4 regions of the Kocuria cellulosilytica genome follow, and region 3 is predicted to be linked to each of the others. Evidence: riboswitches for the same ligand, from Rfam matches in the RefSeq annotation. Region 3 holds a riboswitch; each other region holds the start of a gene.
What was found. A riboswitch is a leader RNA that binds a small molecule or an ion and turns the genes downstream of it on or off. The one in region 3 is predicted to bind thiamine pyrophosphate.
Positions count from the first base shown of each region.

Region 1 (7,547 bases), on a different contig from region 3:
TCCTCCTCGGCTGGATCTTCCAGCTGCTCACCGTGCCCGTCTCGGCGCACATGGTGGGACGGTCCACGTACCGCTCCAAGCACCTCAACCGGAACACGCTCACGCAGGACGACCTGCAGGAGGTGCTCAACCGGGCCGGGAAGAGCGCCACGGAGAGCGCGGCGGAGGGCACCGTGGAGAATGCCGCGGGGAGCGCCGCCGGGAGTGCCCCCGGGCGCGCCGCCACGGCGACTCCGGCGCCGAGCGCGGACGGCCGGCGAGCGGACGGACAGCAGACTGACGGATCGACGGGGACGCGTTAGGCTGGTCGGGATCGACAGGGCGCACTCGCGTCCCCCGGACGACAAGGAGCAGCACTCCATGAACGACAAGGTCATCGAACTCCTCGGCACCGGCGCCTCGCTGGGCGGCGTGGTCCTCTCGCACAAGGTGCTCGGCTCGGTCTGGACGCGTGTCACGGGCAACCCGCCGCCGGCCAAGAACCCGGACCCCAGCGAGACCTGGACGGCCATCATCATCTGGTCCGTCATCACCGGCCTGGTGGGCACCGTCATCAAGGTCGCCGTGCACCGGCAGGTCGCGAAGATGGAGAACAAGTCCCAGGAGAGCCCCAAGGCCTCGAGCCAGGCCGAGGTCTGAGCGCAGGGGAGCACCTCGTGAGGGGCTCGTCCGGTCGCACACCGCAGCGGTGTGCGACCGGACGAGCCCCTTCGTCGTGCTGACCCCTTCGCCGTGCGGCCCTCTTCGCCGTGCGGCCCTCTTCGCCGTGCGGCCCCCGCACCGCGGGGGCATCCGGGACCAGCACGGCGGCGTGCGGAAGGAGCACCGCAGCGTCGCGGCGGGATGCTGGTGCCTGCCGACGTGCGCGGGCGGCCGGGCGGCGGGGTAGACTCGGTGGCACTGAACGACAGGGGAGCGCCCCGCCCGGGACACCGGCGTGGCGCTGAGAGTGCGGATCGCCGCAGACCCTCGAACCTGCTCCGGTTAGCACCGGCGAAGGGAGTCGAGCATCTCAGGGGTGTTCCCCGGGAGCGCGCCACCGGCGCGGCCCGGAGGAACCCCGTCCCCTCCTGGCACCGACGGCTCGCTGAGCCCAGGAGGAACCCACCGTGAACACCACCACCCACCGCCCCGCCCGCCGCCCCGGCACGTCCGGCGCCTCGTCCTGGCGCGTCGTCGACATCGTCGTGGCCGCAGTCCTCGCCGCCGTGTGCGCGGTCGTCTTCTGGGCGTGGTCGAACCTGCTCTACCCCGTGGTCGGCACGGCCGCGGTCGCCTATCCGCCCGCCGTGGGCCTGATCGCCGGCGGCTGGCTCGTGGCCGGTGTGCTCGGCGGACTGATCATCCGCAAGCCCGGTGCCGCGCTGTTCTGCGAGCTGCTCGCCGCCGTGATCGAGAGCTTCCTGGGGACCCACTTCGGCCTGCTCGTGGTCCTCTCCGGCCTAGTCCAGGGCGTCGGCGCCGAACTGGCCTTCGCCGCCTTCCGGTACCGCCGCTTCGACGCCCTCGCGGCGGCTGTCGCAGGCGCCGTGAGCGGGATCTTCCTGGGCGTGCACGAGAACATCCTCTACAACTACGAGTGGGCGCTCGGCCACCAGGTGGTCTACGTGCTCCTGGCGGCCGTCTCCGGGGCGGTGCTCGCCGGCCTCCTCATGCACGCCGTGGTGCGGGCGCTCGCGGGCACCGGCGTCCTGCAGGGCCTCGCCTCCGGGCGGGCCGTGCGGCGATGACGGCGCCCACGGCCCAGCGCCGTGCGGTGCCCGCCGCCCGGGGCGCGCGCGTCGAGGCCCGCGGCTTCGGCTGGCACCACCCCGGGCGGGACACGGCGGCGCTGCACGGACTCGACCTCGTGCTGGAGCCGGGGGAGCGGGTGCTCCTGCTGGGTCCCAGCGGGGCGGGCAAGTCCACCTTCCTGCACGCCCTGGCCGGGGTCCTCCACGACGACGACGGGCAGTCCGGGTCCGGCGAGCTGCTGCTCGACGGCATGCCGCCGCACCGGGCGCGGGGCCGCGCCGGGCTCGTGCAGCAGGACCCCGAGTCCCAGGTGGTGCTGTCCCGGATCGGCGACGACACCGCCTTCGGCCTCGAGAACCTCGCGGTGCCCCGGGAACAGATCTGGCCGCGGGTGCGGGCGGCGCTCGACGACGTGGGCCTCGACCTCCCGCTCGGGCACTCCACCGCGGCCCTGTCCGGCGGACAGAAGCAGCGCCTCGCGCTCGCCGGCGCCGTGGCCATGAGCCCCGGGCTGCTGCTGCTCGACGAGCCGACCGCGAACCTGGATCCTGCCGGCGTGCGGCAGGTCCGTGACGCCGTGGTGTCCTGCCTGGACCGCAGCGGTGCCACGCTCGTGGTCGTGGAGCACCGCGTGGCCGTGTGGGCCGAGGTCGTGGACCGCGTCGTGGTGCTCGGCCACGACGGGGGCATCGCCCACGACGGGTCCCCGGAGCAGGTGCTCGGTGCGGCGGCCGACGAGCTCAGCAGGGCCGGGGTGTGGGTCCCCGGCCGGGTGCCGGCCACGCGCGCGCCGGCGCGCCCGCCCGGGCAGGAGCGTCCGGAACGGGAGCGTGCCGGGCACAAGCGCTCTGGACGGGAGCGTGCCGGGCAGGGGCGTTCCGAGCAGTCCTGTCCTGAGCAGGAGCATCCCGAGCGGGAGCGTGCCGGTCAGGAGCGTCCCGCGCAGGACGGTCCGCTGCTGAGCGCCGACGGTCTGTGCGTCTCCCGCAGCCAGCCCTCGGCGCGCCGGCTGCGCGCGCGCCGCCGGGCGCGGCGGCGCGGACGCACCCCGGAGGACGCCGCCGTGGGACGGGACCTGCCCACGGCGGTCGACGACGTCAGCCTGAGCCTGCACCGTGGCCGCGCGCTCGCCCTGACCGGCCCCAACGGCGCCGGGAAGTCCACGCTGGCGCTGACGCTGGCGGGCCTGCTGGCCCCCGTGCGCGGCACCGTCACCGCGCACCCGCGGCTCGACCGCGGGGCAGGTCCCGATCCTCTCGAGTGGAGCGGCCGGGAGCTCGTGGCCCGGGTCGGAACGGTCTTCCAGGAGCCCGAGCACCAGTTCCTGCGCGCCACCGTGCGCGCCGAGCTCGAGCACGGGCCCCGGCTGGCGGGCGCCCCGGCTGCCGAGCGGCAGCGGCGCACGGACGAGCTGCTCCGCCGGCTGCGGCTGTCCCACCTGGCCGACGCCAACCCGTTCACCCTCTCCGGCGGCGAGAAGCGGCGGCTGTCGGTGGCCACGGTGCTCGCCACGGACCCGGACGTGCTGGTCCTCGACGAACCCACGTTCGGCCAGGACGCCCTGACGTGGGCGGAGCTCGTGGACCTGCTCGTGGAGCTGCTCGACGCCGGCACCTCGGTCCTGGCCGTGACGCACGACGAGGACTTCGTGCGGGCGCTCGGCGCCGAGGTGCTCGAGCTCGGGACGCCCGGACCCTGCACTCCCGTGACCCGTCTTCTCGAGGCCTGCGCTCCGGAGCAGCGGGTCCCGGAACCGCACGGGCCGGGGACTCGCCCTCCCGCATCCGGTGCCCTCGAGGCCTCCGCTCCCGAGCCGCACGTCCCCGGCCCCCGCAACCCGCAGGGCGGCCGTCCGGGTCCGCCCCACCGCCCGCCGCCGCGGTCCCGGCCGGCGGGGGAGCCGGTCCGATGAGCGCTCCCGCGATCGCGCCGTCGTCCCGGGCCTCCCTGCTGGGACGGACGAACGCAGTGGTCAAGCTGGCCGGGGCGCTGCTGCTGACCGTGGTGCTCGTGCTCAGCGCGGACCCCGTGACGTCGGGGACCGTGCTGCTGGGCGAGCTGCTCCTCCTGGCACTGGCGGGGCAGCACCCGCTCGCGTTGCTGCGCCGGGCGTGGCCGGTGGTCGTGGCGGCCCTCGTGAGCGGGTGGGGCACGGCGCTGCTCACCGAGGACTCCGGGCCGGTGCTGCTCGACCTGGGGGTCACCGGGATCTCGGCCGGCGCGCTGGCCGCAGGCGCGGCGATCGCCCTCCGCGGGCTGGCACTGGCACTGCCCGGGCTGATGCTGGTGCTCACCACGGACCCCACGGACCTCGCCGACGGCCTCGCGCAGACACTCCGCCTCCCGGCCCGCTTCGTGCTGGCGTCCCTGGCCGCGCTGCGGCTGGTGGGTGTGATGGCCTCCGAGTGGGCCACCCTCGCGATGGCCCGGCGGGCGCGCGGGGCGGGGGCCGGGCACGGGCAGGTGGGCGCGCTGCGGGAGTTCGGCGGTCAGGCGTTCACGCTGCTCGTGCAGTCCCTGCGCCGGGCCACCCGGCTGTCGGTCACCATGGAGGCGCGCGGCTTCGGCGCGGGACCGCGCACGTGGGCCCGCCTCCCGGAGCACTCCTGGCGGGACGCCGTGGTCCTCGCGGGCTGCGCGGCGGCCGCCGCGGCCGGCCCGGCGGTGTCGGTCCTGCTCGGGACGCACCGGTTCATCTGGGCCTGAGCGAAGGATCAGGCCTGCGAGACCCAGCTCGTGACGAGCCGGGTCAGGTCCGGGTCCACCGGCAGCGGCTGGTGGTCGAGCCGGCGCACCGGCACCGCGAGCCGCACGCTGGAGACCAGCCACACGGCGTCGGCCTCCATGAGGTCCGCCGGGTACAGCGGGCCGTAGCCGAGCTCCCAGCCGTCCCGGCGGGCGGCGGCGAAGATCTTGGCCTGCGTGGTGCCCGGCAGGATCCCGTGCGAGGGCTCCGGTGTCAGCAGGGTGCGGCGGTCGCCGCGCACGCGGGCGCAGACCACGGAGGACGTCGCACCCTCCAGGACCCTGCGGCCCTCCGTGGTGAAGACCGCCTCGTCCGCCCCGAGGGAGCGGGCGTGGCGCAGGGCGGCCATGTTGATCGCGTAGGAGAGCGTCTTGGCCCCCGGCAGCAGCCACGGGTACCCGGCGTCCAGGGCGGGGTCGTGGCCGCGCGGCAGCAGCACCGCGGTCACGCCCTCCCGCCGCTGCCGGAACGTGGTCCCGGGAACGGGGCTCACCACGACCCAGGACCACGGGCCGTCCTCCGGCGTGCCGCGGCTGATCACGACCTTGACGCTGTGCTCGGCGCCCAGGCCGCCGTCCCCGCCGGGGGCCGCGTGGGCCAGCGCCAGCTCCACCGCTCCGCGGGTGTCCCGCGCGGACGGCACGGGCAGCTGGGCCAGCCGCGCGGAGGCCGAGAGCCGCTGGTGGTGGGCCTCGAACTTCTGCACGACGCCGTCGACGGCGCGCATGGTCTCGAAGACGCCGTCCCCCCGGGTCAGGCCCTGGTCGTCGATCCGCACGAGCGGGACGGACGGATCGGCGAGGGCGCCCCCGGGGTGGGCGGCGTCGAGGACGACGACGGTGCTGGTCACGGATCCTCCTGTGGGTGCGTCCGAGGGCTCAGCAGACCGGGCCGGGGTGCAGGATGTCCACCTGTTCCCAGACGTGGTCCTCCGCCAGGTAGGCGTCCTCCTGGGCGGCCCAGCGGTCCCAGTGCTCGGCGTAGTACGAGCCGTCACGGCTCAGCGCACGGTCGTAGCGCAGCGCGGTGGGCAGCTCGACCCACACGGAGACGTCCAGCAGCTGCCGGGCCTCGGCGCTGCAGGCGCCGACGCCCTCCAGGACCACGACCTCCGCCACCCGGGTCAGCCGCGGGGTCCCCGGGGAGTCGGTGACCCAGTCCCACGCGCTCCACTCCGCGTCCCGGCCCTGGTCCAGGGGGGTGAGCACCTCGTCCACGTAGGTCCGCCGGCCGGGCCCGAGTCCGTCCCAGCCCGGATAGAGGTCCTCGAGGTGGAAGAGCGTCACGTCCCGCACCGGGCGCAGCACCTCGACGAGCTGCTCGGCGAGGCTGGTCTTGCCGGCGCCCGAGCGCCCGTCGATGCCGATGAGGTACGGGCGGCGGGTGGGGGAGGGGAGCAGCCGCGCCAGGTTGGTGCCGGCGGGGTTGGCCGCGGCGAGCGACGGGTCCAGTTCGAGCTCGATGTCGATCACGCGCGGCCGGCGTCCTGCGCGGAGCCCCGGCCGGCACCGAGCTCCCGGGCGACGGCGCGGACGACGCCCGGCACGGCGGCGGCGATCATGCCGTAGGTGGTCTCGAAGTCCTCCGGGCCCCCGTACCAGGGGTCGTAGATCCCCAGCTCCTCGGGCTCGAGGTCCTCGGCGCCGGGGTCGAACTCGCGGAGCAGGCGCACCTTGGCCGCGGCGGCCTCGTCCGGCGCGAGCTCCCGCAGGCGCCGCCAGTGGACGACGTCCAGGGCGAGCACGAGGTCGCGGTCGTCGAAGCGGACGGGGTCGAAGGCCCGGGCCTCGTGCCGGGAGGCGTCGAGTCCCTCGCGGCGCATGAGCTCACCGGCGCGGGGGTCCACGGGGTTGCCCAGCTCCTCGTCGCTGACGCCCGCCGAGTCGATCCGCACGCGCTCGGCCAGTCCTGCGGCCTCGAAGGCGCGGCGCAGGGCGAGCTCCGCCATGGGCGAGCGGCAGATGTTGCCCGTGCACACGGCCACGATCGAATACATAGCGGGCAGTCTAAGCCGTCCGGTCCCGGCACGAGAAGTGCGGCCGCCGCCCGGGGGCGACGGCCGCACTTCTCGTGCCGGGAGGTCAGGTCCGGTCGCGGTCCTGACGGAGGGGAAGATCCTCGTCCGGGTCCAGGTGAGACGGGTCCGGGTCCTGGCGCGAACCGTCCGGGTTCAGGACCGATCCGTCGGGGGCCGAGCGCGATCCGGTCTCCGCGGCGAGGTCGATCTCCCGGCCGTGCTCGTCGACGCGCCGGTACCAGTCGGTCACGGCAGGGTCGTGCGAGTCGAACGTCTCGCCGGCGGCGCGGGCGCCCGGGGCGTGCTCCACCTGGAGGGCGAAGTCGTCGCCGTGCTCCTCGATGCCGTGGATCACGGCCTTGCGCACGGCCGTGAGGGCGAACGCGTGCCGGATCGTGGCCGGGTCGCTGCGCAGGTCCTTGTAGAAGGAGACCATCAGGAAGGCGACGATGACCGCGAACGGCAGGGCCGAGACGGTGACCAGGTTCTGCATCCCGGTCAGGGCGTCGTCGCCGCCCACGAGCATCATGACCGTCGCGATGCCGCCGAGGCACAGGCCCCAGAACACCACGATGAAGCGGCTGGGCTCCGGCCGCCCGCGCTGGGACAGGGTGCCCATGACGATGGACGCGGAGTCCGCGCTGGTCACGAAGAAGATGCCGATGATGACCATGGCGAGCACCGACGTGAGCGCGCCGAGGGGCAGGGCGTCGAACATCCCGAACAGCACGGCCTCCTGGCCTCCGGCGGCCGCGAGGTCGGTCCCGGTGCGCTGCAGGTACATGGCGGTGCCGCCGATGACCACGAACCAGAGCACGCACATCGAGGAGGGCACGATGAGCACCACGGTCACGAACTGGCGCAGCGTGCGGCCGCGGGAGATCTTGGCGATGAACATCCCGACGAACGGGGACCAGGACAGCCACCACGCCCAGTAGAACACGGTCCAGCCGCCGGCGAAGGCGGTCGAGTCCTCGCCCCAGCCGCCGGTCTGCCCGGTCATCCACAGGTACTCCTGCAGGTACGTGCTGAACACGGCGGGAACGAGGT
Region 1 covers NZ_JAVFWZ010000002.1:316,315-323,861, reverse strand. Annotated here, with positions in the region: gene mnhG (monovalent cation/H(+) antiporter subunit G) at 1-302, shown strand, start outside; gene RCG67_RS04055 (DUF4235 domain-containing protein) at 361-639, shown strand; TPP riboswitch at 900-1,019, shown strand; gene RCG67_RS04050 (ECF transporter S component) at 1,110-1,730, shown strand; gene RCG67_RS04045 (ABC transporter ATP-binding protein) at 1,727-3,646, shown strand; gene RCG67_RS04040 (energy-coupling factor transporter transmembrane component T family protein) at 3,643-4,440, shown strand; gene RCG67_RS04035 (aminotransferase class IV) at 4,449-5,330, opposite strand; gene RCG67_RS04030 (uridine kinase family protein) at 5,359-5,952, opposite strand; gene RCG67_RS04025 (low molecular weight protein-tyrosine-phosphatase) at 5,949-6,476, opposite strand; gene RCG67_RS04020 (BCCT family transporter) at 6,562-7,547, opposite strand, start outside.
Region 1: another riboswitch for thiamine pyrophosphate. It lies ahead of RCG67_RS04050 (ECF transporter S component); the one in region 3 lies ahead of RCG67_RS12615 (3-oxoacyl-ACP reductase).

Region 2 (7,547 bases), on a different contig from region 3:
TCCCGTGGCCGACGGAGAGCTCCCCGGAGGTCTCGAGGGCCCCGCGCAGCCAGTCCCGGGCGATCCGCAGGCTCCGGGGCCAGTCCCCGTGCCGGGCCTGGAGGGTGGCCAGGGCCGAGGAGAGGGAGCACCCGGTGCCGTGCGAGTTCTCGGTGGGCACCCGGACGCCGTCGAACGCCACGAGGGGCTCCGGGGCGTCCGGGCCCACGAGGGCGTCCGGGGTCCGGTCCCCGGTGAGGTGCCCGCCCTTGACGAGGACCAGGGTCCCGTGGGCGCGGGCCACGCGGTGGCCCTGCGCGAGGGCCTCCTCCCACGACGGCGCCGTGTCCTCGCCCGCGAGCACGGCGAGCTCCTGCAGGTTCGGGGTGATCAGGTCGGCGAGGCCCAGCATCGAGCGCAGGGCGTCCTCGGCGTCGGGCTCGAGCAGGCGCCCCCCGGAGGTCGCGACCATGACGGGGTCCAGGACCACGACCGGGGGCCGGTGGGCTCCGAGCCACCGGGTGACGGCCTCGATGACCGGCACGGAGCCGAGCATCCCGATCTTGACGGCGTCGATCTCGACGTCCTCGGCGACCGCCTCGAGCTGGGCGGTGAGGAACTCGACCGGCGGGACGTGGATGGCGCGCACGCCCACGGTGTTCTGCACGACGACGGCGGTGACGGCGCTCATCCCGTAGCCGCCCATCGCGGCGATCGACTTGAGGTCCGCGTGCTGGCCGGCCCCGCCCGTGGGGTCGGTGCCGGCGACGGCCAGGACGCGGGGCACGCGTGCGCTCACGGGGCCACCTCCTCGGCGGGCGCCGCGCCGAAGGCGCGCACGTAGCGGGCGGCGGCGGCCGCGGGGTCGGCAGCGGCGCAGATCCCGGAGACCACGGCCAGCCCGGCGGCGCCCGCGGCGCGCAGGGCGGCGGCGTCCTCGGCCTGCACCCCGCCGATGGCCAGGCAGGGCAGGGAGGTGCGGGCCGCCGCGCGGGCGAAGCCCTCGACGCCCAGCGGCTCGGGGTGGTCGGGCTTGGTGCGCGTCGCCCGCACCGCCCCGACGCCCAGGTAGTCGACCGTGCCGGCGGGCAGCGCGGAGGCGGTGTCGAGCTCCTCGGCCGTGGCCGCGCTGAGGCCCAGCACGGCGTCGGGGCCGCAGATCCGCCGGGCGAGCGCCACGGGCAGGTCCGTCTGCCCGACGTGCACCCCGGCCACGGGGGCGCCGGCCGCGCGGGCGGCGAGGTACACGTCCGCGCGGTCGTCCACGAGCACGGGGACCTGCCGGCCCACGCGCTCGGCGACGGCCGTCAGCAGGGCGACGAGATCACGGACCGGGGCGTCCTTCGCGCGGACCTGGACCATGGTGGCGCCCCCGCGCACTGCGGCGGCCACGACGTCCGGGACCGGCCGGGGCGCGCTGAGGGCGGTGTCCGTCACGAGGTGCAGGGCCAGGGCCGCGGGATCGAGGCGAGGGCTCACCGGGCCACCTCCTCGCGCACCAGCTCCGCCCGGGCGGCCACCTGCTCCGGCGTCACGGCGTGCAGCCGGTCCAGCAGGGCCACGGCGAAGGACCCGGGCCCGGAGGCCTCGGCGGCCGCGTCCTCGGCCGCGAGGGTGTACACCGTGGTGGCCGCCACGGCCGCCGCGCCCCGGTCCGTGCGCACGGCGGTGAACGCGGCCATGAGGGCACCCAGGGCGCAGCCCCCGCCGGTGATGCGGGTCAGCAGCTGCGTGCCGTGCGGGACGCGGACGACGGTGCCGCCCGGGAAGCGCACGAGGTCCACGGGCCCGGACACGGCCACCGCCGAGCCGGCCCGCTCAGCGAGCGCGGCGGCGGCGTCACGGGCGGCCTCGACCCCGTGGGTGGCGTCCGTGCCCCGCCCGCCGGCGCCGCCGGCGAGGGCCATGACCTCGGAGGCGTTGCCGCGCACGATCGCGGGCCGGAACTCGAGCAGGTCGCGGGCCAGCGCGGTGCGCACGGGCAGGGCGCCCACCGCCACGGGGTCGAGGACCCACGCCCGGCCGGCGCGGTGCCGGGCCCCGACGGCCTCGTAGGCGGCGCCGCGCTGCTCGGCGGTGGGCGTGCCGGTGTTGACGAGCAGGCCGTCCGCGAGCTCCGCGAAGACCCCGCCCTCGCCCTGGATGTCGGTCATCGCCGGGGACGCGCCCACGGCGAGCAGCGCGTTGGCCGTGAAGTTGGTGACCACGGCGTTGGTGATGCACTGCACCAGCGGCGCCGCGGAGCGCAGGTCCTCCAGGGCCGCGGCGGCGTCCTCGGCGAGCGCGGGGTCCGGTGGTACCGGCCGGACGGCTCCCGGTGTTCCGGCGGACGTGGGTACGGCATCGCGCATCTGCGACATCCCTTCGCTAGTACTGGCTAGATCAGGTTCGACGGGTGTGTTCTCAGCCGCTCGCGCGGCACCCCGTGTCAGGTGTCCTGCCAGTGTAGTCGCAGAAGGTGCGCCGGGACGCCGGAGGGCCCCGGCCGCGGCGCTCGGAGTGCTTCCGTCGTCCCGCCCTCGGGGGCTGCGCCCGGGCGGAGGGGCACACCGGTGATCGGCTCCCCACGGCCCGGCACCATCGGGCTCGTGGAGACGTCCTGTCGCTCAGAAGAAGCCGTTGCCGTGCGGCATCCGCTCCGGGACGGGCTGGCAGACCCCCCAGTGCTCGAGGATCCGGCCGTCCGAGACCCGCCACAGGTCGTAGCAGCCGGCCGGGACGCGGTCGCCGGGCTCGGCGCCTCCGTCGCCGGGACCGAGCAGGGCTTCGGTGACGGTGAGGACGAGGTCGCCCTCGCCGAGCACCCGGTGCAGGGTGTGCCGGGCGAGCGGGTCGTCCGGGCCGGGGCCGTGCTCCACGTAGCGCGGGTCGCGGGCCAGCTCCTCGAGGGCGTCCCGGTCGGCGCCGATGAGCCGCTCCTGCACCCACTCGGTCACCGCCGCCTTGTTCGCGCCGGTGCGCTCGCGCCCGGTGATCTGCCGTGGTCCGCCGATCCGGTGCGTCCCGGCGGAACCGCCCGGCAGGGGCGCCAGGGCGTCCCAGTGCTCGGCGATCTTTCCCTCCGCCACGCGGAACACGTCCACCGCTGCCGTGGGGTCGGGGCCGAACCCGTGGTAGATGCAGTGGACCGCGACCATGTCGCCGTCCTCGAGCACCCGCAGGGGCTCGAATCGGAAGTTCTCGGGCAGTTGCCGGAACATCGCCTGGAGTCCTGCCGTGCCATCAGGCGCGAGCGCGGAGTGCTGCCGGTAGTCCGGGGCCCAGTGCCGGTCGATGGCCGAGGCGTCCCGCTCGCCGAAGAGCTCGCGGCCGGCGGTGAGAACGATCTGCTTGTTGTTCATGACTGTCCCCTCGGGGCTGCGGGCCGGGGATCCGACGGATCGGCCCGGTCGGCCGGCCCGCGTGTCGTGCCACCACGCTACTCGCGCCGTGCCCGGCCCGACAGGGAGGCGGAGCGCACGACGACGGAGGACCCCGACCAGTACCGGTCGGGGTCCTCCGTCGTGCTGCTCGCGGGGGCGGCTCAGCCGCGCTCGGCGGGCCGGCCGCTGGTGAGGTCCTCCGCCTTGACCCCCACGCCGACGACGGTCGGCGCGCGGCCCGAGGTCTCCTCCGGGGAGCGCTGGGCGACGGCCTTGGCCTCGTGCCGGGCGCCCTCCGCGGTGGCCGCCTGCCCGGCGGTCACCTCGGCCTCGCCCGGGCGGGCCTCCGGTGCCGAGGCCCGCCGGGAGCGCCGGCGGGGGCGCGCCGGCTCGACGTCCGCCCGCGGCTGCTCCGGGGCGGGAGCCTGCGGCGCCGTGCCCGCGCGCCCCTCGCTCTGCTGCTCGGCGGCACCCGCCCGGGCGTCCTCCGTGGCGGTGTCCCGTGCGGCGGTGTCCCGTGCGGCCGTGTTCCGCGCAGCGGCGCCCGTCGTGCCGGCCGGCTCCCGCGGAGCGGAGGCCGCGTCCGGCGCGGAGTGCTCGAAGGCCTCCGCGAGGGAGTCCAGGCTCAGCGGCCGGGCCTCGGCGGGCTCCTCCGCAGGGGCGTGGCCCTGCGGCAGCTCGATGACCTCGCCCTTGATCATCAGGCGTGAGCCCTGCCCTGCCGGCGTCTCCTCGGCGGAGACCTGCTCGGGTGCGGAAGCAGCGGGCTCCTCCCCCGTCCCCGGCTGCTGCTCGGCGGCGGTGTCCGCGCCCTGGCCGCGGTTGCGGCTGCGCTTGCCGCGCCGCTTCTTCCGCGAGCGCCCCGAGCCCTCGGGCCGGGACTCCGCCGGCGGGGCGGTCTCCTCGGCACGGGCCGGCTCCTCCACGACGGCCTCCTCGTGGTGGGTGGCGGCGGCGATGGTCGCGAACGCCGTCCGCGCGGCCTCGGCCTTGGCCTTCTCCGCGGGGTCCGGCTCGGTGGAGCGCTGCTCCGTCCGGGCCGGCTGCTGCTCGCCCCGGCCCCCGCGGCCGCGCTTGCGCTCCGTCCGGTTGGGCCGCTGGTCGCGCGACTCGCCCGTGGCGCCGCCGGACCGGCCCTCGAGCGGGTGGTCGTGGACCACCACGCCGCGACCGGCGCAGTGCTCGCACGGCTCGGAGAACACCTCGAGCAGGCCGGTGCCCATGCGCTTGCGCGTCATCTGCACGAGCCCCAGCGAGGTCACCTCCGCCACCTGGTGCTTGGTGCGGTCCCGGCCGAGGCACTCCACCAGTCGGCGCAGCACGAGGTCCCGGTTGGACTCGAGCACCATGTCGATGAAGTCGATCACGATGATCCCGCCGATGTCCCGCAGCCGCAGCTGCCGGACGATCTCCTCGGCCGCCTCCAGGTTGTTCTTGGTGACGGTCTCCTCGAGGTTGCCGCCGGAGCCGGTGAACTTGCCGGTGTTCACGTCGACCACCGTCATCGCCTCGGTCCGGTCGATCACGAGCGAGCCGCCCGACGGCAGGAAGACCTTGCGCTCGAGTGCCTTCTGGATCTGTTCCTCCACGCGGTAGTTCACGAACAGGTCCTCGTCCTCGTCCCACTTCTGGAGCCGGTCGAGCAGGTCCGGCGCGACGTAGGTCACGTACGCCTCGATGTTGTCCCACGCCTCGTCGCCCTGGACGACCATGGTGGTGAAGTCCTCGTTGAAGACGTCGCGGACGGTCTTGATCGTCAGGTCCGGTTCCGCGTAGAGCATCTCGGGCGGCAGCGTCTTCGTCGAGCCGGCCCGCTCCTGGATCTGCTCCCACTGGGCGCGCAGCCGGTTGATGTCGTGGGTGAGCTCCTGCTCGGAGGCCCCTTCGGCGGCGGTGCGCACGATGACTCCCGCCCCGTCCGGCAGCCGGTCCTTGAGGATCTTCTTCAGCCGGGCGCGCTCGACGTCGGGCAGTTTCCGGGAGATCCCGGTCATCGACCCGCCCGGCACGTAGACCAGGTATCGGCCGGGCAGGGAGATCTGGCTCGTGAGCCGCGCCCCCTTGTGCCCGACCGGGTCCTTGGTGACCTGCACCAGGACCGAGTCCCCGGACTTCAGCGCGACCTCGATCCGACGGGGCCCGCCCTCGAGCCGCGACGCGTCCCAGTTGACCTCGCCGGCGTACAGCACGGCGTTGCGGCCGCGGCCGATGTCGATGAACGCGGCCTCCATGGACGGCAGCACGTTCTGCACCTTGCCCACGTAGACGTTGCCGATCAGGGAGTCCTGCTGGGTGTGCGAGACGAAGTGCTCGGCCAGGACGCCGTCCTCCAGGACGCCGATCTGGATCCGGTTGTCCTTCTGCCGCACCAGCATCTGCCGCTCGACGGACTCGCGGCGGGCCAGGAACTCCGCCTCGGTGATCACCTGGCGGCGGCGGCCGGTCTGGCGGGACTCGCGCCGGCGCTGCTTCTTGGCCTCGAGCCGCGTGGAGCCCTTCACGGCCACGACCTCGTCGACCGTGGCGGAGTCCGCGGCGCGCGGCGCCCGGACCCGCGTCACGGTGTTGGGCGGGTCGTCGTCGCTGCCGCCCACGAGCTCCATGTCGACCTCGCCGCGGCGGCGGCGACGGCGCCGGCGGCTGGTGGTGCCCCCGCCCGAGCCCTGTCCGGCCTCCTCGCCCTCGTCGGCGAGCTCGGCCGTGTCCTGCTCCTCGGGACCGTCGCCCGGGTCCTCGGCGGAGGCGTTCTCCTCCTGCTGGCGGCGCCGCGCCTCGCGGCGGCGGGCCGCGCGCTGCTGAGCGGCCTCGCGCAGCTCGTCGAGGTCCGGGGCGTGGAACATCAGCGAGGTCGCCGCCACGGCGGCGGACAGCGCCGTGCGCGGCTCGTCGCCGTCGCTGCCCTCGCCGTCGTCGGTGCCCTCGTAGTCGGCGTTCCGGTCGCCGGTGTTCTCGTCGTCGGTCGTCCCGTTCCGCGCGCCCTCGGCCTCGGCGATCCCGTTGCCGGTGTTCCGGTCGCCGGTGGCCCCGTTCCCGGCACCCCCGGCGTCGGCATTCCCGTTGCCGGCGTTCCGGTCGCCGGTGGCCCCGTTCCCGGCACCCCCGGCGTCGGCATTCCCGTTGCCGGCGTTCCGGTCGTCGCTGGCCTCGTTCCCGGCACCCACGGCGTCGGTGTGCTGGCCCTCGCCGCGACCGCTCGTCGGGTCCTCGACCGGGGTGCCCGCCCCGGTGCCCAGGTCCTCCGCCTCACCGGCGGGCTCGACGCCCTCGGCGGCCTCCTCGGCACCGGGCGTGCCCGGCGCGGGGTGCCCGGGCGCGGCGGCCTCCTCGGCCACCGCTCCGGGTCGCTCGTCACCGGGAACAGCGGTCCCCGGCGCGACGTCGAGGGTGTCGGTCCCGGCGTCCGCGCCCCTGTCCGGCTCAGGGTCCGGATCGGCGACCGGCTCGGTGTCTGTCTCTGCAACCGACGCGGCGACCGGCTCAGCGTCCGGCCCTGCGACCGACGCGGCGACCGGCTCAGTGCCCGGCTCCGTGATCGGCTCAGCGTCCGACCCGGTGCCCGGCGCGTCGGCCGGGGCCTCGGGGGCGGGGTCCTGCACCGTTTCCTCCGCTATCGGGAGGTCCCGGGGCGCGTCGTGCGATGTGTTCTGCTGACCAGCGTCCAGGGCGTCCTGCGCCCCGACCTGGTTCTCCTGTTCGGCATCCATATACAGCTGTGCTCCTGCCGCGGTACGCCGTCCGTACCCGGTCCCCGCGGCGGCTTGGTCGGCGTATCGCCGGTGGGGGTCCACGCGGCGGCCAGAAGTCCTGTGCGTACCCGTCGCGTCCCGCACACCTCGCGAACGGGCGGGGACGGCAACGAGCCAGTCCGGGGCTTCGAGCCGCTGCTCACGAGGGCAACGGTCTTGAGCCGGCGGCGGACGCGCTCAATCCGATGAGAGCCGCGGGTCCTGCCGACCTGGGGTCGAAGTCCGACTGGGCCGAGATCCCGCGTACGGGCGGGCTCGACCGTGGCCAGTATCTCACAGACGTCCCGGTCCGGGCCGGATTGGTCCTGTCACGGCCCGCAACCCTCCCGCGCTCGTCCCGCGGTCCTGCTGCGACCTCCCGTGACGCGCCCGGCGTCCTCCCCGGGTCCTCCCGGGTTCCTCCCGCCGGGGACCGGGAGGGCCGGAGGAGGCATCGCCTAGGATCGGCGTGTGACCTCCA
Region 2 covers NZ_JAVFWZ010000003.1:43,236-50,782, reverse strand. Annotated here, with positions in the region: gene RCG67_RS05355 (bifunctional hydroxymethylpyrimidine kinase/phosphomethylpyrimidine kinase) at 1-778, opposite strand, end outside; gene thiE (thiamine phosphate synthase) at 775-1,458, opposite strand; gene thiM (hydroxyethylthiazole kinase) at 1,455-2,330, opposite strand; TPP riboswitch at 2,322-2,415, opposite strand; gene RCG67_RS05340 (nuclear transport factor 2 family protein) at 2,586-3,320, opposite strand; gene RCG67_RS05335 (Rne/Rng family ribonuclease) at 3,503-7,045, opposite strand; gene RCG67_RS05330 (vitamin K epoxide reductase family protein) at 7,538-7,547, shown strand, end outside.
Region 2: another riboswitch for thiamine pyrophosphate. It lies ahead of thiM (hydroxyethylthiazole kinase); the one in region 3 lies ahead of RCG67_RS12615 (3-oxoacyl-ACP reductase).

Region 3 (7,547 bases):
GTGCGTGGCGGTCCCTGCGCGGCCGCTGAGCGCCCCGGACCGGCGCGCCGGTCAGCAGGTTGCTTCCCAAATTTCTGCACCGTGTGACATGCTTCACCATCAGGTGCCCGGGCCCGGGTGTGCGCGGCCCGCCCGGGACGCACCGTTCGCGCACCGTTCGCGCAGTGTTCGCAGCAGATGAGGAGTCGGGGCATGGGATGGCTTGATCGACAGCACTCGGTGGCGCCACCGGGATTCAACCGCTGGCTCATTCCGCCGGCAGCCCTCGCGGTCCACCTGTGCATCGGACAGGCCTACGCCACCAGCGTGTACAAGAACGCGCTGGTGGCGCACTTCGACGCGAGCCTCACCCAGATCGGCATCATCTTCTCCATCGCGATCGTCATGCTGGGGCTGTCCGCCGCCGTCTTCGGCACGTGGGTGGACACCGGCGGGCCGCGCAAGGCGATGTTCACCGCCGCACTGCTGTGGTCCGGCGGATTCCTGGTCGGGGCGCTCGGGATCTTCACCGAACAGCTCTGGCTCGTCTACCTGGGCTACGGGGTCATCGGCGGCATCGGGCTGGGCATCGGCTACATCTCGCCCGTCTCCACGCTGATCAAGTGGTTCCCGGACCGTCCCGGCCTCGCCACGGGCATGGCGATCATGGGCTTCGGCGGCGGCGCGCTGATCGCCAGCCCCCTCTCGGCGGCCCTGCTCAACTTCTACGACCCCGACTCCGGCACGCCGGGCTGGGTGGCGAGCGGGGACGCCGTCGGCAAGCTGTTCCTGACGCTGGCGGTCGTCTACCTCGCCTACATGCTCTTCGGGGCGTTCACCATCAGGGTCCCCGCCGCGGACTGGAAGCCCGAGGGGTTCGACCCGTCGAAGGTCAAGTCCAAGGCCCTCGTCACCAAGAACCACGTCTCGGCCCGCAACGCGATCCGCACCCGGCAGTTCTGGCTCGTGTGGATCGTGCTGTTCTGCAACGTGACCGCCGGCATCGGCATCCTCGAGCAGGCGGCCCCGATGATCCAGGACTTCTTCCGCCAGGCGGACGGCACCTCCCTCGTGACGGTGGCCGTGGCCGGCGGCTTCGTGGGCCTGCTGTCCATCGGCAACATGGGCGGACGCTTCGTGTGGTCCACCACCTCGGACATCCTGGGCCGCAAGCGCATCTACATGGTCTACCTCGGCGTGGGGGCGATCCTCTACACCGTGCTGGCGCTGTTCGGCTCGACCTCCACCCTGCTGTTCGTGCTGCTGGCCTTCGTGATCATCTCGTTCTACGGCGGCGGCTTCGCCACGGTGCCGGCCTATCTGCGGGACCTCTTCGGGACCTTCCAGGTGGGGGCCATCCACGGCCGCCTGCTCACGGCCTGGTCCGCGGCGGGCATCGCCGGGCCCCTCATCGTCAACGCGTTCCTCGACGCCCAGGGCACTCCCGGCGAGCTCACCTCGCAGGCGTACCAGCCGGCGCTGCTGACCATGGTCGGCCTGCTGGTCGTCGGCTTCGTCGCCAACCTCCTGGTGAAGCCGGTGGACGCCAAGTACCACGAACCCGCACCGTCCGGCACCAAGGCCCACGCGAAGGAGTCCTGACATGACCAAGGCACGACTGGCACTCGGGTGGGTCCTCGTCGGGGTCCCGCTCGCCTACGGAGTGACGGCGACCCTCATGCGGGTGACCGCGCTGTTCTACTGACGCGTGCACGGGGCAGGGGCGGACCGGGACGGTCCGCCCCTGCCCCGTGCACCGGAGAACAGCGGACGCCCACGGCGCCGCGGGGTGCGGGCCGGTGCGCGGGGACGCGGGAGGACCCGTGGCCGTTCCACCCCGATGGTGCGCTGCGTGTCCTGCGGTGACGACCGTGGCGGACCCCGGCGTTCACCGCGGGTGGCGCACATTCGACCATGGGTCCGGGACCGATGCCACAACGGGTGCCATCGAGTCCTCGGGGGTCGCCATGGACGTCGGACGCACTCTGCCGTGCAACCTGCTCGCCGCCGTGCGCTCCGGCCACGGCCCGAGACCGCCCTACAGCCTGCGCCGGCCCGTCGAGGACGTGCTGACCGACCCACCGGGGGCGCCGGAGGGAGCTCCCGGCGCACCGGGTTCCGCCGACCGCTCCTGAGCGCCGCCGGGCCGCGGCAGCCCGAGGTGCCCGCGCAGCGTGGAGGCGGTGTACCGGGTGCGGAAGAGCCCCCGGCACTGGAGCACGGGAACCACGTGGTCCACGAAGTCGTCGAGGGAGTCGGGCAGCCGGGGCGGCATGAGGTTGAACCCGTCGGCCGCTCCCGAGCGGAACCACAGCTCCATCCGGTCGGCGACGGCCTCCGGGGTGCCGACCACGGTGCAGTGCCCGCCCCCGGCGGCCAGCCGCCCCAGCAGCTGCCGCACCGTGGGCCGCTCGAGCGCCACGATCCGCAGGATCGTGGCGTACCGGCCCTGCGGCCCGGAGAAGCCCTCGAGCGGAGCCAGCCGCGGGACCGGAGCGTCCAGCTCCCAGTCGCTGCAGTCCTGCTGGACGAAGGCGGACAGCTGGGCCAGGGACTGTGCCACGGGCAGCAGGGCGTCCAGCTCGGCCTGCCTGGCCCGGGCCTCCTCCTCCGTGGAGCCCACCCAGGCCACCAGCCCGGGCATGACGGCCACGGACCCCGGGTCCCGCCCGGCCGCGGCGAGGCGCCGCTTCAGGTCCGTCGTGTACTCCCGGGCGCTGTCGAGGTCGTAGGCCACGGCGTAGACCCCCTCGGCGTGCCGGGCGGCCAGATCCCGGCCCGGGCCGGATGCGCCCGCCTGGAAGAGGACCGGTCGGCCCTGCGGCGGGCGCGGCACCGTCAGCGGACCGTCCACGCGGAAGTGCTCGCCGACGTGGTCGACCCGGGCGACCCGCTCGGGGTCCGCGTGCAGGCCGTGCCGGTCGCCGACCAGGGCGTCGTCGGACCAGGAGTCCCACAGCCGGAGGGCCACGTCCACGAACTCGGCGGCCCGGGCGTAGCGCAGGGCGTGCGGCGGCATCTCCGGCAGCCCGTGGTTGCGCGCCTCGGCGTCGAACATGGAGGTGACCACGTTCCAGCCGGCCCGCCCCCGGCTGATGTGGTCGAGCGAGGCCAGCATGCGGGCGGCGTGGAACGGCGTCCAGAAGGTCGTCGAGACGGTGCTGACCAGCCCGATCCGCTCCGTGGCGCGCGCCATGGCGGAGAGGGCCGTCAACGGCTCGAGGAACCACCGGGGCCCGTCCCCGACGTCGCCGGTGCTGTGCCCGTCGGCGAAGAACACGGCGTCGAAAAGACCGCGCTCGGCGGTGCGGGCGAGATCCTCCCAGTGGGCGATGTCCCCGAGCTGCTCCAGCGCGGAGTCCGGGTGCCGCCAGGCGGCCTGGTGGTGGCCCGCGCCGAAGAGGAAGGCGTTGAGGTGCAGCTGTCGCGGCGGGGTCCCGGCGGCCCCCATCAGTCGAGGACCAGTCCGCCGTCGACCACCAGGTTCTGCCCGGTGACCGAGCGCGCCCACGGTGAGGCGAAGAACAGGAGGGCGTCGGCGAACTCGGCCGGGGTGGTGACGCGGCCCAGCGGCGTGCCCGCCGCGATCTGGTCGAAGACCGCCTCGGGCGTGGCGGCGCTGGCGTCGGTGGTGCGCAGCAGCCCGCCGGAGGCCATGTTGACGGTGATGTCGTACCGTCCGAGGTCCTTGGCCAGGGTGCGGGTCAGTGACAGGAGCGCGGCCTTGGCGGCCGTGTAGTCGTGGTACGGCACCACGGGGTTCTGGAAGAGGTTCGTGCCGATGTTCACGATCCGGCCGAAGCCCCGTTCCCGCATGCCCGGCAGCGCCTGCTGGGTGGTGTTGAGCGCCCCGCGGACGCTGCCGGTGAACTGGGCGTCGAACTCCTCCCAGCGGATGCCCTCCGCCGTGGCGCGGGCGTCGCCGTTGAAGGAGAAGTCGGCCAGCGCGTTGTTCACCACCGTGCTGACGGGGGAGCCGAAGTGCTCCCGCGCCGCGCGCAGCATGTCCGCCACCTGCGCGGGGTCGGTCACGTCGGCGCGCAGGGCCACGGCCTGCTCGGGGCCGTACCGGTCCGCGAGCTCCTCCGCGGCCGCCTCGCTGGTCCGGTGGTTGACCACCACCTGCGCGCCCTGGGCCGCGAAGGCCTCGACGACGCTGCGGCCGAGGCCGCGGGCCCCGCCGGTGACGAGGACGGTCTGTTCTGCGATCTGCATGGGACTCCCTGGGATCAGGGCGAGGAGACGCGGGGGCCGGCCACGGCGAGCCCCGGCAGGACATCCCTTCGCCAGTACGAACTGGATCAGGTTCGACGGGTGTCATCTCAGCCGGCTCCTCGTGCGGTGCCGGCACCCCGTGTCACTGCGGACGAGTATAGGCACGCCGCTCCGGGATCCGCCCGTTGCCCGCGAACGGGCAGCTCAGGCGGGACGGCGGCCACCGGGGGCGTCGTCGCCGGAGGAGCGCGTCCCGTGCCCGAGGAAGCCGCGCAGCAGCGCGGCCGTGCCCTCGAGGTGTGCGAGGGAGGAGGCCCGGGCGGCCGGGGCGTCGCCCGCCAGGACGGCGTCGGCGAGCTCGCGGTGCTGGCGGTCGGAGTGCTCGAGGTTGACCGGCAGCAGGGGGATCCGGTCCAGCAGGTCGCTGGCCCGCGAGCGGACCTCCGCGACGGCGCGGACCAGGCTGGGGCAGCCGCCCAACTCGGCGACGGCGATGTGGAAGCGGGCGTCCGCGGGACGGTAGTCCTCCGGCGAGCTCTCCTCGACCTGCCGCAGGCACGCGAGCAGGTGCTCCCGGGCGGCCGCGCTGAGGGCCGCCGCCGCGGCCAGCTCCGCCGCGGCGGGCTCGACGACGGCGCGGAACACGAGCACGTCCTCGACGTCCGCGGGGTCCACCGGGGGGAGGGTCCCGTCCGGCAGGGCGGTGCGGCCGGTCACGAAGGTCCCGCCGTAGCGGCCGCGCACCACCTCCAGGACGCCGGCGGCCTGGAGCTCGTGCAGGGCCTCCCGCAGCGTGGCACGGGAGATCCCGAGCATCGCCGCGGTCTCCCGCTCGGGCGGGAGGCGCTCGCCCCTGCGGAACAGGCCGAGCCGGATCGAGTCGAGGATCCGCTCCACGGCCTCCTCGAAGGCGTTGCCCTGCCGCACGGGCCGGATGAGGGGGTGCTGGACCGGGTCGCTCACGGTGGCGCTCCTCCCTGCGGTGCGGCGGGCGCCCGCCGTGCCACGGTGCCGGCGGGCACCCGGCGGGCGCCCGCCGGGGTTCCGCCTAGCTGAGGTCGAGGGCGACCACGCCCACGGCGATCATCAGCGCGACGGAGACGAGGAAGCCCGCCGTCACGGCGATGAACGCCCAGGAGGGGCCCTGGCCGGAGTGCTGCGAGCTGGAGCGGTCGGAGGCGTCGTTCTGGTTCATGCTCCCCATTGTGCGTCATCCGCCCGCGGCCGTCAGTACGGCGCCCCGCCCCGTGCGCCGCCGGCGGACCGGGCCCCGGGGTCTTGACGGGGTGGAGGGCAGCCCACAGACTGTGACCACTCGCGCCATATGTCTGTTTTCAGACCTTTGTGGAACCCGGAGGGATCGTCCCATGCCCGACTCCCCAGCCCAGCCCGACCGCACCGACGAGTACTTCCAACACCGCCAGCTCCGCTCCGGCGCCGCCGGCTGGGTGCTGCTCGCGGGCCTGGGCATCGCCTACGTCATCTCCGGGGACTTCTCCGGCTGGAACATCGGGCTCTCCGAGGGCGGGTGGGGCGGGCTGCTCATCGCCTTCGTGCTCATGGGCCTCATGTACACCTGCATGGTCTTCGGCCTCGCCGAGCTCTCCTCGACCCTGCCCACGGCAGGGGCCGGCTACGGCTTCGCCCGCCGCGCGCTGGGCCCGCTCGGCGGCTTCGCCACCGGGATGGCCGTGCTGATCGAGTACGCCGTGGCCCCGGCGGCGATCGCCACGTTCATCGGCGGCTACATCGAGGCGCTGGGCCTGTTCGGGATCACCAACTCCTGGCCGGTGTACCTCGTGACCTACCTCGTGTTCATGGGCATCCACATGTACGGGGTGGGCGAGGCCCTCAAGCTGATGTTCGGGATCACCGTGATCGCGGTGCTCGCGCTGGGGGTGACCGTCGTCGCGCTCGTGCCGCACTTCGACGCCGCCAACCTCTTCGACATCGTCCCGGACGACGCCGTGGGGGCGAGCACGTTCCTGCCCATGGGGTACGCGGGGGCGATGGCGGCCCTGGTGTACGGGATCTGGTTCTTCCTGGCGATCGAGGGCGTACCGCTGGCCGCCGAGGAGACCGCCGACCCCCGCCGCGACATGCCGCGCGGGATCATCGTGGCCATGGCCTTCCTGCTGGTCTCCGGGGCGCTGATGCTCGTCCTCGTCCCCGGGGCCGCGGGCTCGGAGGCGATGAGCACCTCGGACAACCCGCTGCCGGAGGCCATCCGCGCGGTCGCCGGGGCGGACAGCGTCATGGCGAACATCGTGAACTACGCGGGCCTGGCCGGGCTGGTCGCGAGCTTCTTCTCCATCATGTTCGCCTACTCACGGCAGCTCTTCGCCCTCTCCCGCGCCGGGTACCTGCCCCGGTGGCTCTCGCTGACCGGCAAGCGCAGGACCCCGTGGGTGGCCCTCATCGTGCCGGGCACCATCGGCTTCGTGCTGGCGGCCGTGACCGGCGACGGCGGGCTGCTCATCAACATCGCGGTGTTCGGCGCCACCGTCTCCTACGTGCTGCTGAACCTCTCCCACATCGTGCTGCGGCTGCGCGAGCCCGATCTCCCGCGCGGCTACCGCACCCCGGGGGGCGTGGTCACCACCGGCATCGCCCTGGTGCTCGCCCTCGTGGCGGTGGTCGCGACGTTCCTGGTCGACGTGCTCGCCGCGTCCATCACCGCCCTCGTGTTCGTGGTCTTCCTCGCCTACTACTGGTTCTACAGCCGGCACCGGCTGGTGGGCCACGCCCCCGAGGAGGAGTTCGCGCAGATCCGCACCGCCGAGGCGGACCTGCACTGACCACCCGTTCCCCACCACCGTGGCCACCCCCCGCGGCACCACCGATCTCAGCGACGAAGGACCGGACCCATGACCCAGACTCCCCAGCACCCGCGGAACGACCGGATGCTCACCGTCGAGCAGCTTCGCCGGCACGTCGCCGACGGGCTCGTGGACACCGTCGTGCTCGCCTTCACCGACATGCAGGGCCGGCTGCAGGGCAAGCTCAACCACGCGCAGTTCTTCCTGGACTCGGTGCTCGACGAGGGCGCCGAGGGCTGCAACTACCTGCTGGCCGTGGACACGGAGATGAACACCGTGGGCGGCTACTCGATCAGCAGCTGGTCCTCGGGCTACGGGGACATGGAGTTCGCCATGGACCTGGACACGATCCGGCTGATGCCGCACAACCCCGGCCAGGTCCTGATCCAGTGCGACCTCACCGGCCACGGCGGCCGGCCCATCCCGATGTCGCCGCGGTCCATGCTGCGCCGCCAGCTGGACCGCGCCCGGGACATGGGCTTCACCATGGTCACCGGCACCGAGCTGGAGTTCTGCGTGTACAACACCAGCTAC
Region 3 covers NZ_JAVFWZ010000008.1:81,906-89,452, forward strand. Annotated here, with positions in the region: gene RCG67_RS12600 (glycosyltransferase) at 1-29, shown strand, start outside; gene RCG67_RS12605 (OFA family MFS transporter) at 193-1,581, shown strand; gene RCG67_RS17640 (MFS transporter small subunit) at 1,583-1,684, shown strand; gene RCG67_RS12610 (LLM class flavin-dependent oxidoreductase) at 2,018-3,430, opposite strand; gene RCG67_RS12615 (3-oxoacyl-ACP reductase) at 3,430-4,194, opposite strand; TPP riboswitch at 4,241-4,344, opposite strand; gene RCG67_RS12620 (FadR/GntR family transcriptional regulator) at 4,399-5,157, opposite strand; gene RCG67_RS12625 (hypothetical protein) at 5,243-5,389, opposite strand; gene eat (ethanolamine permease) at 5,562-6,992, shown strand; gene RCG67_RS12635 (glutamine synthetase family protein) at 7,062-7,547, shown strand, end outside.

Region 4 (7,547 bases), on a different contig from region 3:
CGGGCGCCCAGTCACCGCGCGGGACGTCGGCCGGGCCGGCGGCGGGCCCGTCGTCGGGGGCGTCCGTGCCGACCCGCCCGGCCATGGGCGAGGACGCGTGGGCGTGGCGGCGGGCGGGGATGCGCCCGGCCCCGGCGGCGAGCCGGCCGGCGAGCACGGCGTGGCGCATCGCGGTGGCCATCGCCACCGGGTCCTGGGCGCGGGTGACGGCGCTGGCGAGCAGCACGGCGTCGCAGCCCAGCTCCATGGCCAGGGCGGCCTCGGAGGCGGTGCCGATCCCGGCGTCGAGCACCACGGGCACCGATGCTCGGGAGGCGATGAGCTCGATGTTGTGCGGGTTGAGGATGCCCAGGCCCGTGCCGATGGGGGCGCCCAGGGGCATCACCGCCGCCGCGCCCAGGTCCTCGAGGCGCCGGGCCACGGCGGGGTCGTCCGAGGTGTAGGCGAAGACCTCGAAGCCGCGGGCCACGAGCTGCTCGGTGGCGTCGAGGAGTTCCACCACGTCGGGCAGCAGTGTGTCCTCGTCGGCGATGACCTCGAGCTTGACCCAGTCGGTCTCGAGCGCCTCCCGCCCGAGCTCCGCGGTCAGCAGCGCGTCCCGGGCGGTGTAGCAGCCGGCGGTGTTGGGCAGGATCCGGATGTCGTTGCGCTCGAGCATCGCGAACAGCGAGTCCCCCTGGCCGGGGGCGTAGCGGCGCAGGGCCACGGTGGTCAGCTCGGTGCCGGAGGCCAGCAGCGCCTGCTCGAGGGTGTGCAGCGAGCTGAGGCCTCCGGTGCCCATGATCAGCCGGGAGGACAGTTCCGTGCCGTCGAGCACCAGCGGGTCGTGCACGGGGTGGGGGTGCGGGTGGGTCACGTCAGCCTCCTTGGACGGCGGTGATGATCTCGACGGCCTGGCCCTCGGCCACGGGCGTGCGGGCCCAGCGGCTGCGGGGGACGACCGCGGCGTCCACGGCCACGGCGACGCCGAGGCGGCCGCCGTCCCGCGGGGCGCCGTCCGGGCCCAGGGCGCGGCCGACGGTCTCGGCGACGAGGTCGACGACGGTGGCGTCCTCCGCCGCCGTGTGCGGCCGGCCGTTGAGGGTGATGGCGGTCATCGGGTGCTCCTGTTCCCGGGGCCGGGCCCGGCGGCGGCCGGGGCGGGGTCCCCTCGACGGGCCTCGACGGGGCGGTCGAAGCGGTGCGGGTCGGTGGTGGCGAGGTGCTCGGCGTCGGCGCCGGGATCCGGTCCGGCGCCGCCGACGACGAGCTGCGCGGCGAGCCGGGCGGCCAGCGGGGCCAGCAGGACGCCGTGGCGGAAGTAGCCGGTGGAGACCACGAGCCCCGGCACGGGCGAGCCGTCCGGGTCGCGGACCCGCCCCAGGTACGGGATGTCGTCCGGGGTGCCGGGCCGCGCGCGGGCCAGCACCTCGACGAGCTCGAGGTCGGCGACACCGGGCACCAGCGCCTGGGCGTCGCGCAGCAGCCGGAACACGCCGCCGGCGCTGGGGCCGGCGAGGTCGTCCTCGCGGGAGGTCGCCCCGATCACCACGGTCCCGTCGGTGCGGGGCACCAGGTAGACGGGCGTCCCGTGCACCAGGCTGCGGACGGTGCGCTCGAGCAGCTCGGGCGCACCGGCGGGGACCCGGGCGCGCAGGATGTCCCCGTGCACCGGGCGCAGGGGAGGGTGCCAGCCCTCCGGCAGCTCCTCGAGGTCGCCGAGGCCGGTCCCCGGGGCGAGCACGGTCCAGGCCGCCGAGACCATCCCGCCGTCGGCCAGGCGGACGCCGGTCACGGCGCCCTCGGCGCTGCGGCGCAGCCCCGTGGCGCGGCCGTGGACGAGCCGGGCCGGCCCGCCGTCGCGCCCGCCCGGGAAGCCGGCGGGCCCGGCGCCCTCCGGGGACCGCGGGGACTCGGGGGGTTCCGCCGGGCCCGGGAACCGCGACCGCCCAGGGGATGCCGGGGGCTCCGGTGGCTGAGCGGACCCGGGAGGCTCCGAGGGCTCCGGGGCGGTGAGGGCGGCGAGCAGTCCGGCCACGAGGCCGCGCGGGTCCACCTGGTGGTCGTCGGGGATCCGGAACGCGGCGGACAGCCGGGGGCTCAGGGCCGGCTCGAGGGCCCGGGCGGCCCGCAGGCTCAGCTGCTCCACGGTCATGCCGTGCCGGGCCTGCAGCTCGCGGAGGTCCGCCAGGGCCTGCCGGTCGGCGGCGTCCACGCCGCAGACCAGGGTCTCGGTGGCCCGGTGGCCCACCGTCCCGCCGGCGGCCTGCTCGAGGGCGGCCACGAACGCCGGGTACTCGGCCGCCGAGGCGGTCATGAGGGGGTAGAGGGGCTCCTGCTGGTACTGCACCTCGCTCACCGGGGCCAGCATCCCGGCCGCGGCGCGGCTGGCGCCGGAGCCCGGCTCGGGGTCCACCACGGCGACGGAGCGGCCGCGGCGGCGCAGCTCCCAGGCGGTGGCCAGGCCGATCACCCCCGCGCCGACCACGACGACGTCGGCCCGGACGTGCACGGGCTGCTCGACCAGCGGATGGGGCGCGGTCGCCGGGACGGGGTGCGCAGACGTCACTCGGGCTGTCCTTTCCTACGGCGGCATGACCCGCATCAGGTGTGGCGGTCGGCGCTGGACGCCCTCTCAGCCCCCGGTGGGGCTCCCGCAGAACCGCTGACCTATCATCAGCGTGTGACCCAGCATACCCGTGCCGCCTCCGTCCCCGCCGACTCCGTCCCCACTGACTCCTCCCTGCACGATCCCCGGGCGGCCGCGCTCCACGCCGCCCGGCTGTACGTGTGCACGGACGCCCGCCGGGACCGGGGCGACCTCGAGGAGTTCCTGCACGCGGCGTACGCCGGGGGCGCGGACATCGTCCAGCTGCGGGACAAGAGCATCGACGCGGACGAGGAGATCGCCGCGCTGCGGCTGCTGGGCCGGGTCGCCGCCGAGTACGACGCCCTGTTCGCCGTCAACGACCGCGCCGACATCGCCGCCCTCGTGGGTGCCGACGTCTTCCACGTGGGCCAGCACGACCTCTCCCCCGCGCAGGCCCGGCAGCTGCTGGGCCCCGACGTGCTGATCGGGCGCTCCACCCACGACCTCGGCCAGGCCCGGGAGGCACTCGAGGACCCGGACGTCGACTACTTCTGCACGGGCCCCGTCTGGGCCACCCCCACCAAGCCGGGGCGCCCCGCCACCGGCCTGGAGTTCGTCCGCGCGGTCGCCGACCTCACGGAGGCCCGGCTCGCGGCGGGCCCAGAGGTCCTGCCCGTGCCGTGGTTCGCGATCGGCGGCATCGACGAGCCGCGGCTCCCGCAGGTGCTGGCGGCCGGGGCGCGCGGCGTCGTCGTCGTCCGCGCCGTCACCGAGGCCCCCGATCCCCGGGTCGCCGCGGGGCAGCTGCGCAGCCTGCTCCCCGCCTGATCCCTTCCCGGCTCCCCGCCTGCGCTCAGCACGTTCTGAGAGCATGGACCCACGGACGACGACGGAGGAGTGGCCCATGGACCCCGAGCTCGATCCCCAGGTGCGGCACGCGGTGGAGCGTCCCGCGGAGACCGCCCGCGGCCCGGAGGACGTGCAGCTGCGCGTCCGGCTGGCCGGTGAGCCCGCCCGCCGCGCGCTCGGCACCCACTGGGAGCAGGGCGCCCCGGAGGACGCCGCGCCGGGCGACGACCGGCTCGCCGCCGCCGTGCTGCTCGCCACCCTCTTCGGCGACACCTTCTGGCTGGAGCGCGCGGCCCGGCTGCCCAGCGACGTGCCGGGGTGCCCGTCCGCCCCGCCGAGCGGGCTGCTGGAGCTGACCCGGGTGCCGGGCGCCCGGGCGGCGCTGTCCTCCGTGCTCGAGCGCCCGCTGCTGACCGGGCTCCTGGAGTGGGGCACGAACCCCCTGCCGGAGCAGCCCCCGCTCGCCGTGGCGCGGGCCGCCCGGGACCTGGGCGTTCCCGACGACGGGCGCGTCTACAAGGTGGTCCGCCGCCGCGCCGAGCGCTTCCTGGCGCGGGAGCACGACGGCTCGGAGCCGCTCGAGCAGTTCGTGACCCTGCTGACCGAGGCGGAGAAGGGCCACCGCGAGGACGGCCCCGTGCTCTCGGGCGAGGCCCTGCCGGCGCCGGGCCCGGTCGCGGGACCGCCGCCCGCCCCGGCACCGCCCGCGACCGGCGGTCCCGGCGCAGGGTCGCCGCCGCCGGAGGCCCCGCCCGCGGACCCGCCCGAGGCGCCGCGGTGGGGCGTGAGCCCCGCGACGCCGGCTCCCCCGCCGCCCGGGCAGTACCCCGGCCAGGGGGCTCCCGGTCCGGGCGCACCGGGATACGGCGGACCCGGCTACGGCGCCCCTCAGTACGGCACTCCCGGGCACGGCGCCGAGCAGGGGGCGCCCGCAGGACCGGGAGCGGGTGGGCAGGGACCCTCCGGACCGGTGTTCGGCCCCGGTCCGGGCGGCTGGCCGCCGCGCCCGGCCGAGCCCGAGGAGGACGACTCCGACAACCTCAAGGCCTGGGGCATTGTCTTCCTGGTGATCCTGGGCGTCATCGCCGCCCTGATCTTCGTCCTCTGACCGGCCCTCCGGCCACGGGTCCGCCACGCGGGTCTGCCACGGCTCGGGCCGCGGCGAGCGCGGGCGGCGCGGCGGCCCGGTCACGGCGCCCGCGCCCGTGACCGGGGGCCGCCGGGAGTCCCACCGACCATTTACTTGCTTCGGAAAGCTTCTCGGGCTAGTATTGGGGACACATCAACCAATGCGCCGCCCACGCCGACGGAGAACCCCGAGATGCCGATCTTTCCCCAGAACCCCGCCCCCGAGAGCCTGACGAGGCGCCCCGCCGAGGACCTGCTGTCCGCCGGCACCCGCATGGGCGCCGTGGAGCTGCTGGTCTCCGACCTGGACACGATGGTCGCCTACTACTCGGATGCCATCACCCTCGACGTGCTCGCCCACTCCGGGGACACCGCGGTGCTGGGCCGGGACGGCCGGACGGTGGTGCGGCTGCGCCAGGTCAGGGAGCTCCCGCCGGCCCGCCGCGGGCAGGCCGGGCTGTTCCACACCGCGGTCGTCTTCGAGGACGAGCCCGCCCTGGCCGCGGCACTGGCGTCCGTGGCGACCGTGGCGCCCCGCTCCTTCACCGGCAGCGCCGACCACCTCTACAGCCAGGCCTTCTACTTCGACGACCCCGAGGGCAACGGCGTGGAGCTCTACACCGACCGCCCCCGCGACACGTGGCGGCGGGAGGCCAACGGTCTCCTGACACTGGCCTCCAACCCGCTGGACCCGAACGGCTTCCTGCAGGAGCACCTGGTCCCGCAGGACGGGCAGCGCCCGGCGGCGCCGCCCGCCACCCTGGGCCACGTCCACCTGCAGGTGGGCGACATCCCGCTGGGCCGGCAGTTCTACGTGGACGTCCTCGGCTTCGAGGTGATGAGCGACATCGGCTCCGCGCTGTTCATCGCCGCCGGCGGCTACCACCACCACATCGCGCTCAACACCTGGCAGAGCGCCGGGGCGGGCCCGCGCGCGGCCTCGCTCGGGCTGGGCCAGGTCAACATCGACCTGCCGGGCGCGGACGACGTCGCGGCCCTCGAGGCCCGGCTCGCGGACCACCGGGTCCCCACCCGGCACGACGGCGCCGTGCTGCGCTTCGAGGACCCCTGGAACACCCTGATCCAGGTGGGCGTCGCCGCCTGAGCCCTCTCCGCGTACGGATGTGCCCCCGGTCCTGGCAGGACCGGGGGCACATCCGTACGCGGAGGCCGGTGGCTCAGCCGCCGGTGAGGAGCACCAGGGCGAAGTAGAAGACCGAGGGCACCAGCAGCACGCCCATCCCCGTGAAGAACGTCGCGGTCATGGCGCCGTACGGCACGAGCCGCTCGTCCGTGGCGGCCAGCCCGCCGGCCACTCCGGAGGTGGTGCCCATCAGCCCGCCGAACGCCATGGCCGACTTGTAGTTGTCGAGCTTGATCAGCGGGGCGATGAACGGCGTGCCGATCATCACGACCACGGACTTGACCAGGCCGGCGGCCACACTGAGCGCGATGACCTCGCTGCTCGCGCCCAGCGCCGTCCCGGTGACCGGGCCGACGATGTAGGTGGCCGCGCCGCCGCCGATCGTCGCCATGCTGACCGGGTCGGTGTACCCGAACCCGGCGGCGATCGCCGCGCCGACGACGGCCGAGACGAAGACGCCCAGCAGCACGGCGAGCACCCCGGTGACGCCGGCCTTCTTGATCACGTCCAGGTCCACCCCGTAGGCGGTCGAGACGATGGCGAAGTCCCGCAGCATGGAGCCGCCCATGAGGCCGAGCCCGGCGAAGACCGCGATGTCCGCGAGCCCGCGCTCACCACCGGTGTGCAGGCCGCCGAAGTACGCGAGGACGAGGCCGACGGTGATGGCGATGGCCGAGCCCTGGAGCCGGCCGCGGGTCAGCCGCCGGGAGAAGTAGTTCGAGACCAGGATGAGCACCCCGACCACGAGGAACGCGAAGACGAGCCCGTTGGACTCCAGCAGTTCTGCGACGACGTCCATCAGGAGACCTCCTCCATCGCCTTGTCCTGCTCCCGAGGAGGCAGCGGGTCCGCCTGGCCCCCGATCCGGGCGAGCACCGGGACCAGTGCGGCCCCAGCGATGAGCGCCGCGAGCCCGACCAGCAGCGCCATGGGGCCGCCGCTCACGGCGGAGACCACGTTCTGGGTGGCCGCCATGGCCACCACGATCGGGATGTACATCGCGCTCCAGAAGAACACCCCGTGCTCGGTCGCCGAGGGCAGCATGCCCGCCCGGCGCATCCGGTGGGTGACGAGCACGAGCAGGACCATGGCGAAGCCGACACCGCCCACGTTGGCGTCGACCCCCAACAACAGCCCCAGGAATTCGCCGATGAGCATTCCCGTCAGGAAGCACCCGGCCAGTACTGCTACGCCTGTGATGATCATGTCCGCCCCTCAGCCCTTCGGTCCGGTCGGTGCCTGCTGGAACAGCGCCGCGTGCTCCTGGCGCAGCGCCGCCTTCTGGATCTTGCCCATGACGTTCCGGGGCAGTTCGCCGGCGAACTCGACCCGCCGGGGCTGCTTGAACCGCGCCAGCCGCGGCCGGATGGTCTCGAGGATCTCCTCCGCGTCGGCCGGAGCGCCGCCCTGGGGCACGACGACGGCGACGGGCACCTCCCCGAGGTCGGGGTGCGGCACGCCGACGACCGCGGACTCCCGCACGGCGGGGTGCTCGTCGATGAGCTCCTCGATCTCCTTGGGGTAGATGTTGTAGCCGCCCGAGATGATGAGGTCCTTGTCCCGCCCCACGATGGCGAGGTAGCCGTCGTCGTCGACCACGCCCAGGTCCCCGGTGACGAAGAACCCGTCGTCGGTGAACTCCTCGGCGGTCTTCTCCGGCTGGTTCCAGTACTCCCGGAACACGTTGGGGCCCGCGACCTGGATCGAGCCGACCTCCCCGGCCGGGAGCTCGGCGCTGCTCCCGCGCTCGGCCACGCGGATGCTGATGCCCGGCAGCGGCGGGCCGACGGTTCCGGCCCTGCGCTCACCGGCGTACGGGTTGGAGCACATCATGCCGGTCTCGGTCATGCCGTAGCG
Region 4 covers NZ_JAVFWZ010000010.1:68,993-76,539, forward strand. Annotated here, with positions in the region: gene RCG67_RS14105 (thiazole synthase) at 1-856, opposite strand, end outside; gene thiS (sulfur carrier protein ThiS) at 858-1,097, opposite strand; gene RCG67_RS14115 (FAD-dependent oxidoreductase) at 1,094-2,548, opposite strand; TPP riboswitch at 2,544-2,647, opposite strand; gene thiE (thiamine phosphate synthase) at 2,723-3,397, shown strand; gene RCG67_RS14125 (hypothetical protein) at 3,474-4,526, shown strand; gene RCG67_RS14130 (VOC family protein) at 4,740-5,651, shown strand; gene madM (malonate transporter subunit MadM) at 5,725-6,489, opposite strand; gene madL (malonate transporter subunit MadL) at 6,489-6,896, opposite strand; gene RCG67_RS14145 (AMP-binding protein) at 6,906-7,547, opposite strand, start outside.
Region 4: another riboswitch for thiamine pyrophosphate. It lies ahead of RCG67_RS14115 (FAD-dependent oxidoreductase); the one in region 3 lies ahead of RCG67_RS12615 (3-oxoacyl-ACP reductase).